DNA from 3 places in the Lysinibacillus sp. NPDC094177 genome. Region 1 is predicted to be linked to each of the others. Evidence: riboswitches for the same ligand, from Rfam matches in the RefSeq annotation. Region 1 holds a riboswitch; each other region holds the start of a gene.
The links. A riboswitch is a leader RNA that binds a small molecule or an ion and turns the genes downstream of it on or off. The one in region 1 is predicted to bind S-adenosylmethionine.
Positions count from the first base shown of each region.

Region 2: another riboswitch for S-adenosylmethionine. It lies ahead of ACQKNC_RS12470 (cyclase family protein); the one in region 1 lies ahead of metA (homoserine O-acetyltransferase MetA).
Region 3: another riboswitch for S-adenosylmethionine. It lies ahead of ACQKNC_RS21500 (methionine ABC transporter ATP-binding protein); the one in region 1 lies ahead of metA (homoserine O-acetyltransferase MetA).

Region 1 covers NZ_JBNNTW010000005.1:159,408-164,328, reverse strand. The annotation lists gene ACQKNC_RS10600 (hypothetical protein) at 166-414, shown strand; gene ACQKNC_RS10595 (hypothetical protein) at 467-769, shown strand; gene ACQKNC_RS10590 (hypothetical protein) at 993-1,478, shown strand; SAM riboswitch class I at 1,747-1,857, shown strand; gene metA (homoserine O-acetyltransferase MetA) at 2,015-2,950, shown strand; gene ACQKNC_RS10580 (endospore germination permease) at 3,017-4,798, opposite strand.
Region 2 covers NZ_JBNNTW010000006.1:161,292-166,212, reverse strand. The annotation lists gene ACQKNC_RS12480 (Cof-type HAD-IIB family hydrolase) at 1-481, shown strand, start outside; gene ACQKNC_RS12475 (DedA family protein) at 1,098-1,694, shown strand; gene ACQKNC_RS12470 (cyclase family protein) at 1,753-2,490, opposite strand; SAM riboswitch class I at 2,589-2,693, opposite strand; gene ACQKNC_RS12465 (hypothetical protein) at 2,840-3,250, opposite strand; gene ACQKNC_RS12460 (MFS transporter) at 3,511-4,695, opposite strand; gene ACQKNC_RS12455 (winged helix-turn-helix transcriptional regulator) at 4,805-4,921, shown strand, end outside.
Region 3 covers NZ_JBNNTW010000022.1:25,116-30,036, forward strand. The annotation lists gene ACQKNC_RS21480 (arsenate reductase family protein) at 614-970, shown strand; gene gcvH (glycine cleavage system protein GcvH) at 1,051-1,431, shown strand; gene ACQKNC_RS21490 (toprim domain-containing protein) at 1,617-1,958, shown strand; gene ACQKNC_RS21495 (thioredoxin family protein) at 1,975-2,277, shown strand; SAM riboswitch class I at 2,341-2,444, shown strand; gene ACQKNC_RS21500 (methionine ABC transporter ATP-binding protein) at 2,529-3,557, shown strand; gene ACQKNC_RS21505 (methionine ABC transporter permease) at 3,547-4,215, shown strand; gene ACQKNC_RS21510 (MetQ/NlpA family ABC transporter substrate-binding protein) at 4,333-4,921, shown strand, end outside.

The DNA.
Region 1 (4,921 bases):
AAGTACATTGTAACCTCGAGTGTAGGGGTATTTGACTTACAGTGGTGTAAAGTTTTTAGCTGGAGATTATGATCCACCTACAAAATCTAATTATATTTTATTTTCGTGAAACTTTTATTCTCTCAAAGCGTATGTAAAGGTAATTTTATTTTAGGAGGAAAAGAAATGTTTACTGAAAATATGACATATTGGGATATGAATAGAATTTTGCTGGATATAGAACATGAACGAAATTTAAAAGTAGTTGATCTAGTAGAAAAACATGAGTTGAGTAAACAAGATATTGAGTTATTTTTAGATGCATATCTTAATGAGTTTAAATTAGACGAAGGAGATTTAAACAATATAAATAAAGTTGCTCCAGATATTTTTGATCTTTCTTCAATTTTACAACATATGAGGACTAATGAGTGATAGTTCCATATTGTTAAATCCGAAACTGAAAAGTAAAGGGGGTGATTATAGAATGAATATAAATGCTCGATATCCTGACATCAGAAAAACAATTAACTATGTATTGTTGATAGTCCTAGTTGTTGCATTACTTGTTTTTATTATTTCCTTTCGGAACTTAGGGGGTTCTGTTTTTGAATGGGTTCCAATGGTGACAAAGTCATTATCTAACGGAAATACAACTGTAGGTTATCCATATACAGTAAATACAGAGGTAGTTAATTCTAATTGGTGGCATCAGTCACTAATCGGAAGTTTATGTGTAATGCTTTTTTCAATGGGGAGTTTGTGGATACTTAATAAAAATAAATTTTAATAGTGTAATGGTTCCATATTGTTCAGTAAGCGCTACTCACATCGGGTAGCGTATTTTTATTAAAAAAGTAGTGTTCAAACGAATCACTATAAAATAAAGACAATCAAGAGTGACAACTTGAACAAATCACTAGAAAATTTATCCCAGTAAAAGCTTCCATAAATTATAACTTTCTGTATAATAAAAATGTGTATAATTACCTATGAAAAGGAGATTTTAATTTATGTGGGGTTGGCAACTTATTCCAAACGGACTAGGCGGGTTTAATTTAATTCGTGGTGGTTCAGCATTTATTGGTGGTATTTTGGGTGTGGGCGCTGTTGTTCTTGTTTTGGGGGCTTTGATATCGCACTTTTTAGATTCCATTTACAAAGACTATGGTGGTGTAATTTGCATTGTATTCATAGCTACTTCTATTTTATATTTTATTCAACAGCTAATTCAAAAATCCAACGAAGCAACCAAGTTATCTTACTTTCTTAACTTTATAGTTGCTCCAATCTTTGTTATTTATTTGATTGCTGCTCTCTTATATATGATTCCTGACCAAGCCGAATACGACTTCGGTTTTATTGGAAACATTTTATTATTACTAGTTATTGTGGGGTCCCCAGTCATAGCTTATTTTGGAGGGACGATTATCACCTACATCATTACGATTATTGCAAGGGCTATTCCTATAAAGTTTAACAGTAATTCTAATGCTTAAAGCAAATAAAAGATTTTAAAAATAGACACTTAAAAAGTGTCTAGAGAGGGCTACTTGCCTTCTTTTTTATTTGTAAATGCTATACACTTCTTTTTTTCAGAAGTATGAGTTACAATGAAAATTACATAGACTTAATAAGAAGCGTAAAGATAAATAACTAAACTGTAATTCCTCTTAAAACATAATGACATGCATGATTAATAACGAAATATTCTATGTATTATTGATATTCTTAATTGTTCATGTTACAATTCTATTTAATTAAATAATCTTATCATGAGAAGTTGAGGGATTTGGCCCGATGACGCTTCAGCAACCTCTAACAAAAGTTAGAAAGGTGCTAATTCCAGCAAAGGATTTGTCCTTTGAGAGATAAGAGTGAACGTGGAAAAATCCTTCTCATTCTATCTCATATGGAATGAGGGGGATTTTTTAATTTTATCGTTTGATATTTGAGCTTTGCGCAGGGCCCGTGCATTGATCTTAAGGCACTAATTGATTCTAACAGAGAAAAATTATTGAGAGGGGAATGCAAGATGCCAATTAATATTCCGAAAAACTTACCAGCTGGAGAACATTTACGTGAGGAAAAAATCTTCGTAATGGAAGAGGATAGAGCAAAAACCCAACAAATTCGTCCGTTAAATATATTAATTTTAAATTTGATGCCTGAAAAAGAAAAAACAGAGCTACAATTACTTCGTTTATTAGGTAACACACCGTTACAAGTTAATATTACGTTTTTAAATACAGCTACGCATGAATCGAAAAATGTCAGTAAATCACATTTACAGTTATTTTACACGACCTTCAATCAAATCCGTCATCGCCGCTATGATGGCATGATTATTACAGGTGCACCAGTTGAAAAAATGGCGTTCGAAGATGTGAACTACTGGCAGGAAATTTCAGAAATAATGGATTGGTCTAAGCAAAACGTAACATCGGTTCTACATATATGTTGGGGTGCACAGGCAGCATTATACCATCATTACGGCATTGGGAAAATTGAGCTTTCTGCTAAATGCTCAGGTGTATATTCTCATGTTATTACGGATTTAACAGTGGATTTAGTACGTGGCTTTAGTGATTTATTTACAGCCCCACATTCACGTTACACATCTGTATCAATCGACGAAGTACGCAACCACCCTGATTTACGATTACTATCTTATTCAGAAGATGCTGGTGTTTTCATTGTGCAATCTAAGGACAATAAAAACATTATGATTACCGGCCATCTTGAATACGATGCGACAACTTTAGCAGATGAATATAGTCGTGACGTTGCGAAAGGATTAGATATTGAAGTACCAGTGAATTACTTCCCACATGATAATCCAGCAAATGAACCGATTAATTCGTGGCGTGCCCATACACATTTATTATTCTCGAATTGGTTGAACTACTATGTATACCAAGAAACACCATACGAATGGGATTTCGTTGATGAGATTGAATATCATATTTAACACTGTAGCAATTAAAAAAATGATGACCTTGATATTTCAGGGTCATCATTTTTAACATTATGCTGTTTAATTTTCAGATGAATTTTTATTTCTATCACTGCTTGGAGTATTACCAGTATCGCTATAATTCTGTGTTGTATTGCTGCTACTATCACTTTGCGGAAGATTTTCGATATTGTTACTACTTGCAATTTGAGTAGTGTTTCCAGCATTGTTATTACTATTATTCTGCATAGAATTTTCGTCATTGCTGCTATTTTCATTTTGAGCACAATTATCGTAATTACTAGTACTTTCATTTTGAGTGGCACTTCCGGCATTGCTACTACTTTCATTTTGAGCACAATTATCGGTATTACTATTACTTTTTTGTGTAGTATTCCCGTCATTGTTGCTACTATCACTTTGAGTAGAATTATCGTTATTACTAGTACTTTCATTTTGAGTGGCACTTCCGGCATTGCTACTATTTTCATTTTGAGCACAATTATCAGTATTACTATTACTTTTTTGTGTAGCATTCCCGGGATTGCTATTACTATCACTTTGAGTAGAATTATCGTTATTACTAGTACTTTCATTTTGAGTGGCACTTCCGGCATTACTGCTATTAGCACTCTGTGTAGAATCACCGTTATTATTTTCACTTTGTGTAGCATTTCCGGCATTGCTACTGTTATCACTCTGCGAAGAATTCCCGTTATTACTTCCATTTTCATTCTGTGTACTACAATTACTTTGTGTGTTATTTCCTTGATTACCGTTAATTTTGCGAATTTTCGCGACGAGTAGTAAAACTAATGGTAATAAAATCGCGAAAATAAAGGAAAAAATAGGCCAGGTTTCTCTATTGTAAATATCTGAATGAATGATACTAGGATGAACAATTTGTGAAAGTCCAAGGATAATCATTCCAAATGGGAAAATAAGGGGTCGATGATTGTTAATTTTACATATTTGTGCGATGCCGATGACCCCAGCGTAAAAAAACATAAAGGTTTTAATATAAATTGATATTATCCACATTGCTGCCATAATAACTTCAATACGCTGCAAAAAATTCCCGATTGAAATTCTTTGAGCTAATGAATAGCTGGGAAATGTCCTAGAAGCAGTATTTGCCGGACCTAGGACAAGGATTGCCAGTGTAATGATAGCAATTAAGACAATCCCTCCAAGAATTGTGCCAATGTAAAAACCTTTTTGTGCTGATTCATGGATGTTAACATTAGAAGGAAAAATCATTAATAATATGACAAGTGGGAATGAAAAAATACTTATTAATCGAATAATACTAAAGAATAAAGATTTTACTGGTGCTTCCATTATTGGCTGTAGATTTTCAATATGGACGGATGGTGAGATACAAACTACAAATAAAATAAAAATTAAAATAAACATTGCGAATAGTATTTCTGCAGAACGGGCAAAAACTTCAATCCCTAGAAATGCTGCATAAATAATGATAATACTGAATAGAAAAGCAAAGGCCATCATAGGTGTTTCTGGCATAATTGCTGTTTTCATGAAAATGCCAATGAAATATAATAATTCACCAGCAGAAATAAAGGATAGAATAATAAAGCCAATCGAAGTTATTTTTCCAAAAAAGCGACCTAATATCTTTTCATTAGCCTCTACAAATGTAAGGGTAGGTGTCCGTTTTCCTAGAGTAACGAAAAGCTTTATTAAGAGTAAACTTATAACGACACTAATAATCGCTGCAATCCAGGCATCTTGTTTTGCTTCACTTGTTACACTAGCAGGGCTAATTAAAATAGCTGTCCCAATTGAAGAGAGAAGGGTAATGATCATAAATTGTCTTGAGCTAATTATTTCTTTCTCCAAATGAACACTACCCCTTTTTCTTAAAAGTTCCTTATTATTTTGTCAGGGAGACAATTAAGTCTTTAATAGTTGAAAAAATAAATGTAAGCAAGTCTAGAGGGATCGGAATGTTGATTCTTATAA
Region 2 (4,921 bases), on a different contig from region 1:
ACAAAGTCTCTCGTTTTTTACAGAACAATTATCGATGAATAACGTCCAAAAACAAGAGACATTGAAAGCTATGCAAGAGACATTATCTTTGCGAGAGTTTCCTATGATTAATGAAGATATTTTAACGCAAGAAGTTTACTTAATGTGTTTATATGGCAATGAGGATGTGGAGAAAAAGTATATTTCAAAATTCCCTCATTTATTATTTAAAAGGTGGCACCCTTACATTACAAACGTTTTGCAACATGATGTTTCCAAATCTATTGCTGTTCAGGCTGTACTAGATTATTTTAACTTGAACCCTGGGGAAGCTTTTGCTTTTGGTGATGGAGATAATGATATCGACATGCTGGAGCAGGTTGGCTTTGGTATTGCGATGGGCAATGGTAGTGAAGCATTAAAAAATGTTGCTGATTATGTAACGAAAAAATCAACTGAGAATGGTATTGATTATGCTCTTCGTGAGCTACAAATAATTTAACTCCTTTCAGCAGATGTCTTTTGACCGAAAGCAAAGCGACAGGTACAGATGTCTTTTGACCGAAAGCAAAGCGACAGGTACAAATATTTTTTGTACCGAAAGCGAAGCGACAGGTACAGATGTCTTTTGACCGAAAGCAAAGCGACAGGTACAGATGTCTTTTGACCGAAAGCGAAGCGACAGGTACAGATGTTTTATGTAACGTAAGTGAAACGGCAGTTACAGAAGTCTCCCACTTCAATAGGTGGTGAGATGAATGTGGTTTTAAGTCACTTTTCAGCGGGTGTCCAAACAACCCCTGAAATAGAGGAACTCAGTCTAAGAACGCCACGTCCTGTGGCGACGACTGAGTGACCAACATCATGCTGTTGCTGTCGCTTCGTTGCACTACGCTTTCGCGCAAAAGACATCTGTTGCTGTCGCTGCGTTAGCACTACGCTTTCGCACAAAAAACATTTGCAGGCCTAAGCACAAAGCCGATTCCGGACGCAATTATGCCGAGGCATAATTGATTGGAGAAAACTGTATTAAATACATAACACTCATAATGTTGTTTCCATTGAGTTATTATAAAGCTAACTATTAAAAATTATTACGTTTTAGGTGGGATGGAATTATGGCGCATCATGTGCAATCTCTTATTGAACATTACGGATATTTTGGCATCATTCTTATCCTAGTTGGAGGGATTGTTGGGCTACCACTTCCAGATGAGATATTTTTAACATATGTAGGGTATAGTGTTTATCGCGAAACTCTAGCACATATCCCAGCTTTAATCAGCGCTATCGTAGGTGCGGCAGGGGGAATTACCCTGAGCTACTATATAGGTTATAAATTCGGGCTTCCTTTATTGCAAAAATACGGTTCGAAAATCCATATTACTGAACAGAAAATTGATTTTACTAAAAAGTTATTTGCGAAAATAGGTCCAGGATTATTATTAATAGGATATTTTATTCCTGGTGTGCGTCATCTAACAGCATATATTGCGGCTATTAATAATTATCCTTATAAAAAATTTGCTTTCTTTGCATATACGGGAGCAACTATATGGACATTTACTTTTATTACCTTAGGAACGATACTTGGAGAGAAATGGCGTTATGTTGGGTTATATGTATCCCGTTACAGTGTTTATCTTATAGTATTGTTCATATTAATAATGTTGATCGTTTATTTTGTTTTCAAAAGAAGGAATACAGCGAAATAAATTATTTTCATGAAGAAAGGTCTGATTCTATATTTATTGAATCAGACCTTTTGCTATATTAAGGTAATATTGCGAATGAACGGACAGGGAATCCAGACGCTTTTTCAGGCTTTGGCACAATATTGAATATAGCGGCCCCTTTTGGAGGTAGTTTATCCAAATTTGTCATAAGCTCAATTTGGTAAGTATCCTTCTCTAGCACAAAATATTCACCGTCTAACTTACCGTTTTTACGAAAATCTGCTGCTGAATCCGTGTCAAAAGTTTCGTGGCCAATAGCACTTACTTTTCGTTCGTTGAATAAAAATTGTAACGCTTCTAATCCCCAGCCCGGAATATGATTATTACCATCAGCGTCCTTATTGCTGAAAGACTCTTTATCTGGCCAACGTTTACTCCAATCGGTACGCAGCGCAACAAAGGTATCTGCTTCAATTTCTCCATATTCAGCTTCAAAGTCAAGAATATCTTGAATACTTAACGTGTAGTCGTTATTAATTTCGGCTTCCTTCGATTTATCAATAACGATTAGTGGTAGCACTAGTTCTTTTAGCTCCAATTCTTCTAAATAGCGTGTATCTCGCACAAAATGAATAGGTGGGTCGATATGTGTTCCGTATTGCCCAGGGAAAGTGAATTGTTGTGCAAAGAAGCCATCGTCATGCGAAAATAATGTTTCAAATTTTGCATCGTCAAACATAAAGAAATGAGGAGAATTTGGACCAAATGTATGTGTTAAATCGACCCATTCTTTCGATTTCAATAGTTGAATTGCTCGTAAAAGTTCGTTTGTCATAATAGTTCCCTGCTTTCTTTTAATTTTTTTGAATGCAACAATAAAAAAGAGTCCTCCTTGAAGAAGAGGACTCTTGTGCAATGCAACATAAGTAAGTCTTCTCATCTTCAAGGCTGAATTTTGCCAATTGGAATTAGCACCATACCTATAGGCTGGTTGCTGAGACTTCATAGGGCCAATCCCTCCGTCTCTCTTGATAAGAAAAAATAATATAAGAATTTTCAGAAATAACAATTACAAATACTTTAGCATATTTATTTATAGTTTACAAGTTCGATAGGGATACAAGGTTAAAATTCATAAAGATGCTAAAGGCAAAAAAAGTGGCCCTCTTCAAAGGACCAACTCTTCACCAACCCAAAATTAATGTTAGTTTACAACAGCTACTTTCAGTAAATGTTATACGAAATCCATCTGGTGTATAGGTAGTTTCGTATTTTATAGTAATGCCTGTTGACGCAATTAACTTTTCAACTTCTGTTTTCTTTGATTGTTGTGCCGCGTCCATAAGATCATGTGCAAATTGCTCTGATTCATCAATTTTATCCGTAAGTAATTGTGCTTGCTGCATAATATCCTTGATCCGTTTCGCGGAAGTCTTCAATTTCTTTGTATTGACGATTGGAAATGGACTTCTATTCGTTGGGTTTGTCGGCATTGCTAGATGGCTAGAAGGGTGTTGAATTGTTGGCTGATTTGCCATTACCCATGCCGGATAATAATTAGGATAGACAAAATACGGATAAGGATTGTAATACAACTAAATTCCTCCTATCCTATGCTGATACCTTATATTATGTACAACAAAGCCATTTGTTGCTGCCGCTACGCTTTCGCACAGAAAAGCCATTTGTTGCTGCCGCTTCGCTTTCGCACAGAAAAGCCATTTGTTGCTGCCGCTTCGCTCCAGGGTCTCAACTATGACTAATCCCTGAGGAGGTACCCGTTGATAAAAATTGAAATTGTTCCGATAAAACGAGAAAAGATTCCGATAAAATGAGATTTTGTTCCGATAAATCTTCAAAGTTTGTTTCTATCAAAGAGTAACCATAGAAATGTAGTAGCTGCAGCAATCATCACCATGCCGAATCCGTATATAGGAGTATGAGCTAATGATTGATGACGAATGATGAATCCTCCGATGTATGACCCTAGAAAAATGCCAATGTTAAAAGCTGAAATGTTTAATGCTGAAGCCATTGAAATAGCTGATGGTATATACTTTTCTGAAAGCTGAACGGCATAAAGCTGTAATCCTGGCACATTCATAAACATAAATAGCCCCATCATAAAGACCATCAATAATCCAATGATTGATGATTCCAAAAAGAAGCCGATGCCGAGTACTGCCAATGCTAAGCCGATAAAGATAATAAAAATAGAACGTAAAGGGTTATTATTCGCAAAACGACCACCTAATGTATTACCGATGGCAACACAAATACCATATACAACTAAGATCACGACAATTGCCTTTGGTGAGTAGCCCATATACTGCTCTAAAATAGGAGAAACATAGGTGTATACAACGAATGCGCCACCATACCCAATTGCAGTAATAAAGAGGATTAATAACATTCGAATATTCCCTAATACTTTACCAATATCTCGAATGGATATTGGATTACCTTTCGATAAGTGACTTGGCACGAGCAGGGCATTACTAATTAATCCAATGATGCCTATGAGAACAATGAAAATGAACGACATTCGCCAATCAGTTACTTGTCCAATAAAAGTTCCTAGCGGGACACCAGTGACAGTTGCTAATGTTAGCCCTGTAAACATAAAAGCTATTGCACTTGCTCGTTTATTAGGTGCCACAACATCTGCAGCGATAACAGAGGCAATAGACATAAACACGCCATGTGCTAATGCTGAAATAATACGGCCGGCAATTAGTAATGAGAATGAGGGTGCTAGAGCTGCAAGTAAATTCCCGATAATAAAAAGTACCATGACGAGCAATAACACATTTTTGCGACTAAGGCGCGATGTTAATGCTGTTAAAAGTGGTGCACCAATAGTTACACCTAGTGCATATATGGATACGGTTAAGCCCGCAGTACTTAATGTTATATCAAAATCTTTTGTAATTAATGGAAGTAATCCGACGCTTATAAATTCTGTAGAGCCGATACCAAATGCACTGATGGCAAGTGCGAGTAATGTTAGTTTGGCATTCGGCACTTTTGTATCTTTCATTCTAATAATATCTCCTTTGATTTTTTGTATAGTGTATAGTAATATTCATACATACCAAAAAGTTCGTAGGGTACTTTTAGTTACTTTTGAATATTACAGGGGGTTTACAATGAAAAAAGTTTATAATATTGGTGTTGAAGCCACTCTTGAAGTCATTGGGGGCAAATGGAAACCTATTATTCTTTGTCATCTTAACCACCATGGTCAGATTCGTACGAATGAATTT
Region 3 (4,921 bases), on a different contig from region 1:
AACTTTAGAAATTTATCGACCAACTTTCACGATTTATCGACCAACTTTTGAAATTTATCGACCAACTTTCACAATTTATCACCCAACTTATGAATTTTATAGACATCCACCTGCAAATGAGCAAAAAAAGGATTCATACACAAACTGTGTGTGAATCCTTTGTCGCGCAGTCTCCACTCCAATCAACTAATACGCATAGCGTGCATCCTCTGACATTTGTTTTATAGCAAAAGGGTTTCGTCTGCGAGAAAGCGAAGCGGCAGCAACAACGAAATGCATAAATTTTAATAAAAGTTCTACACTATTGCTGATTGGAGTGGAAGGCTACTCGACTCCCGTGGTAAAGCGAAACAGGCGAGACCCTGAGGCCAACACGATGTTGGTCACGAAGGCGTTGTCACAGGACGTGACGTACTTAGCCTTCGTTCCTTTAGCGGAGGAAGCGGCTCATCGAACGCCCCTAGGAAAGCGCCCAGCCGGAACGGAAATCAACCCCACGCTTTGGCATGATGAGTTTCATTTTGGTTCGTAACGGTTATGATGGTATACTACAGAAAATGAGGGAGACACTGAAAATGTAGTGTCCTAATAATGATAGTAGAGGAGCCTATAAATGACGATTCAATTTATTCATTATCCAAAATGTACTACTTGCAAAAAAGCTCAGAAGTGGCTAAATGACAATGGGGTATCATACGAAGAGGTACACATTGTCGAACAACCGCCTACAAAGGACGAATTATCAAACCTATGGCAAGCTAGTGGACAACCTTTAAAGAAATTTTTTAATACTTCTGGTATGAAATATCGAGAGCTTGGCTTGAAGGATAAACTTGCTGAAATGACTGAAGAAGAGCAACTTGAACTGCTTGCTTCAGATGGTATGCTGATTAAACGTCCAATTGTAACCGATGGAAAAAAAGTTACTTTAGGGTTTAGAGAATCAGATTTTGAGCAAGCTTGGAAATAACCCTATTTATCCTTGTTTTTATAGAAGAAGTATGGCACACTGAAAATGAATATATTACATATTTATGGAGGGGTTAATGCATGAGCACACCTAAAGACTTACGTTACTCTGAAGAGCACGAATGGGTAAAAGTAGAAGATGGTAAAGTACGTATTGGTATTTCTCATTTCGCACAAGCTGAACTTGGAGATATCGTTTTCGTTGAACTTCCACAAGTTGGCGACGAAATCAAAACTGATGATCCATTCGGTAGCGTTGAATCTGTAAAAACAGTTTCTGAATTATACGCACCAATCTCAGGTACAGTAGTTGAAGTAAATGCAGATTTAGAAGATAGCCCAGAATTCGTTAATGAATCACCATATGAAAAAGCATGGATGATCGTTGTAGAGCCTGCTGATGCATCAGAAGTTGAAAAGCTTATGACAGCTGAGCAATACGAAGAAATGATTGCAGAATAAGACAAGCCTGAATTAGAAAAACGTCGGAAACTACCGACGTTTTTTATTATCTTCATTCATCCCGCTACTATAACAGTGAGAAGAATGCAAGTATATTCCTTTATCAATAGGTGTCTAACTGTATCAACGATAAAGTTTATTGATATAATGAATTATAAGGGATATGTCTAAATGGGGGTGGCGTGATGGTCGAGGGAAAATGCTTAATTGTCGAAGGCCGATCGGATAAGCTTCAAATTGAACCTATTTTAAATGAAGATGTTAAAATACTTTGTACGAATGGTACAATTGGTGTGCATCAATTAGAAGAGCTACTTGATCCATACGAGGGTTGTGAGCTTTATACGTTTTTTGATGCAGATACATCGGGTGATAAACTACGAGCATTAATGGACAGACATTATCCAGAGGCTGAGCATTTACGTACGATGCCAACATATAAGGAAGTTGAGACAACTCCGAAGAAGGTGTTAGCAGCGATATTGCTTCGTGCACACTTCTCAATCCATAATGAATATATTTTGTAAGGTTGCGTGAAAAATGATGGAAGAATGGTCAAAAGAGCAGTGGGACGCGGTTGTCCAGTCAGGTGAAAAGGCTGCCTTTTATTTATATACGCCAATGTGTGGAACGTGTGCAGTTGCATCGAAAATGATGACGGTTATTGAGCAATTGCTACCACAGCTACAAGTCGGCAAAGCGAATATTAATTTTATAGAGCAAATAGCTTATGCTCATAAAATCGAAAGTGTACCATGTTTACTCGTATGTGAAGGCGGAGAAGTGACAGAAAAGGTTTATGCCTTTCAATCCGTACCATATTTATACGAATTGTTAAAAAACTAATTGACTGAATATTAATCGCGTGGTAAAGTAACAAATATATTAAAAAACAATAAATATATCGAACTCTTATAAAGAGCGGCGGAGGGAAGTGCCCTATGAAGCCCGGCAACCATCACAATGTGAAAAGGTGCCAAATCACCCAAAGATTTATCTTTGAAAGATGAGAGAACGGTTTAGCGTATAATTTACGTGACCCCTTCTACTTGTCTATAAGTGAAGGGGTTTTTTATATAAGAAAAGGAGAATTCGCTATGATCAATCTTCAAAATATTACGAAGAAATACAAAACTACGAATGGCGAATTAACTGCAGTTAAAGACGTCAACCTTTCTATTAATAAAGGTGAAATTTTTGGCATTATCGGTTATAGTGGCGCTGGTAAAAGTACAATGATTCGCTTGTTAAACGGTTTAGAAAAGCCTACATCTGGTACAGTGACAGTTAACAATCAAGAATTTTCATCCATAAAGGGGCAAAAGCTCAGAGATGCTAGACAAAAGGTCAGTATGATTTTCCAACATTTCAATTTACTTTGGTCTAGAACCGTTGCGGAAAACATCGCTTTCCCACTAGAGATAGCAGGTGTTCCAAAGGCACAACGTGAAGCACGTGTGAAAGAATTGATAACACTTGTTGGTCTAGATGGACGCGCTAAGGCGTATCCATCACAACTATCCGGGGGGCAAAAGCAACGTGTAGGTATCGCTCGTGCGCTTGCTAATAACCCAGAGGTATTGTTATGTGATGAGGCAACATCTGCACTCGATCCGGAGACAACAGATGCTATCCTTGATCTTCTTGTCGATATTAACGAACGATTAGGTCTAACGATTGTGTTAATCACACATGAAATGCACGTTATTCGCAAAATTTGTCATCGTGTAGCGGTTATGGAAGCTGGAGAAATTGTAGAACGTGGTGAAGTATTACAAGTATTCCAAACTCCGCAAGCGGCCATTACGAAAAAATTCGTTTCTCAAATTACAGATACGAAGGAAACACAGGAAACCGTGGCACAAATTAAAGCAAATTATCCTAATGGACAACTTGTTAAGCTAATCTTTGTAGGAGAAAAAACAGAGCAGCCTGTCATTTCACATCTTGTGAAACAGTTTGATGTAGAAGTAAGTATTGTACATGGTAATATTTCGCAAACGAAAAATGGCGCGTACGGTACACTTATTGTGCAAATTGATGGGTCAGAGGCCAATGTTGCTGCTGCACTTAGCTACTTAAATACAGTCGAAGTACAAACGGAGGTGATTGCAAATGCTAACTAGTCTTTTTCCGAATGTCGACTGGGAAAAAATGTGGGACGCTACGTATGAAACATTGTACATGACAACAATTTCTACGGTTATCACATTTATACTTGGATTAGTGATTGGAATCTTATTGTTTTTATCAAGTCCTAACCAACTATGGGCCAATAAAATTGTGAACTTTTTAACCGGCTCAATCGTTAACATTTTCCGTTCGATTCCATTTATCGTTTTGATTATCTTATTAATTCCATTTACGAAATTTTTACTTGGCACAATTCGTGGCGCAGATGCGGCTTTACCAGCACTAATTATTGGCGCTGCACCATTCTATGCACGAATGGTATTAATTGCTTTACGTGAAATTGATAAAGGTGTTATTGAAGCAGCTCGTTCAATGGGTGCCAAAACGTCAACGATTATTTGGAAAGTATTAATTCCAGAATCGTTACCAGCGCTTATTTCTGGTATTACTGTAACGGCTGTAGCACTTGTTGGCTATACTGCGATGGCAGGTATTATCGGTGCAGGTGGTCTAGGAAACTTAGCATTCTTAGATGGTTTCCAACGTAATCGCACAGATGTAACTTTAATGTCGACTATATTAATCTTAATAGTTGTATTTGTTATTCAATGGATTGGCGACATGATTACGATCAAAACAGATAAACGCTAATGAGGCGCTAATAAAAATTGTAGTGACAAAAAGAGTATTCCGTTACGAACATCTAAGAGGTTATCTCGGTTTTATACCGCTAACATATTTAAATAGGAAAAAAGGGAGAGTAATAAAATGAAGAAGTTATTAGCAGGATTATTTTTATCAGTATTAGTACTAGCTTTAGCCGCTTGTGGTGCTGGTAAAAAAGAAGATACAAGCTCAGGCTCATCATCTAATGATAGTAAAGAAAAAGTAACGTTAACAGTAGGTGCTTCGAATACACCTCATGCGGTTATTCTGGAAAAAGCAAAACCAATTTTAGCTAAAGAAGGTATCGATCTTAAAATTGAAAAATATCAAGATTATGTATTACCAAACCAAGATTTAGAATCTGGCGATCTTGATGCAAACTACTTCCAACACATCCCTTATTTAGAGAAAGAAATTAAAGAAAAGGGTTATGATTTTGTAAACGCTGGTGGTATTCATATTGAACCAATCGGTATCTACTCTAAAAAATATAAATCTCTTGAGGATTTACCAGAGGGTGCAACAATTTTACTTTCTAACTCTGTTGCAGATCACGGGCGTATGCTTTCATTATTAGAAGCTAAGGGCTTAATTAAACTTAAGGATGGAGTAGATAAAACATCTGCTGAACTTAAAGATGTTGAAGAAAATCCTAAAAACTTCAAATTCGATGCAAATACAGCGCCTGAAA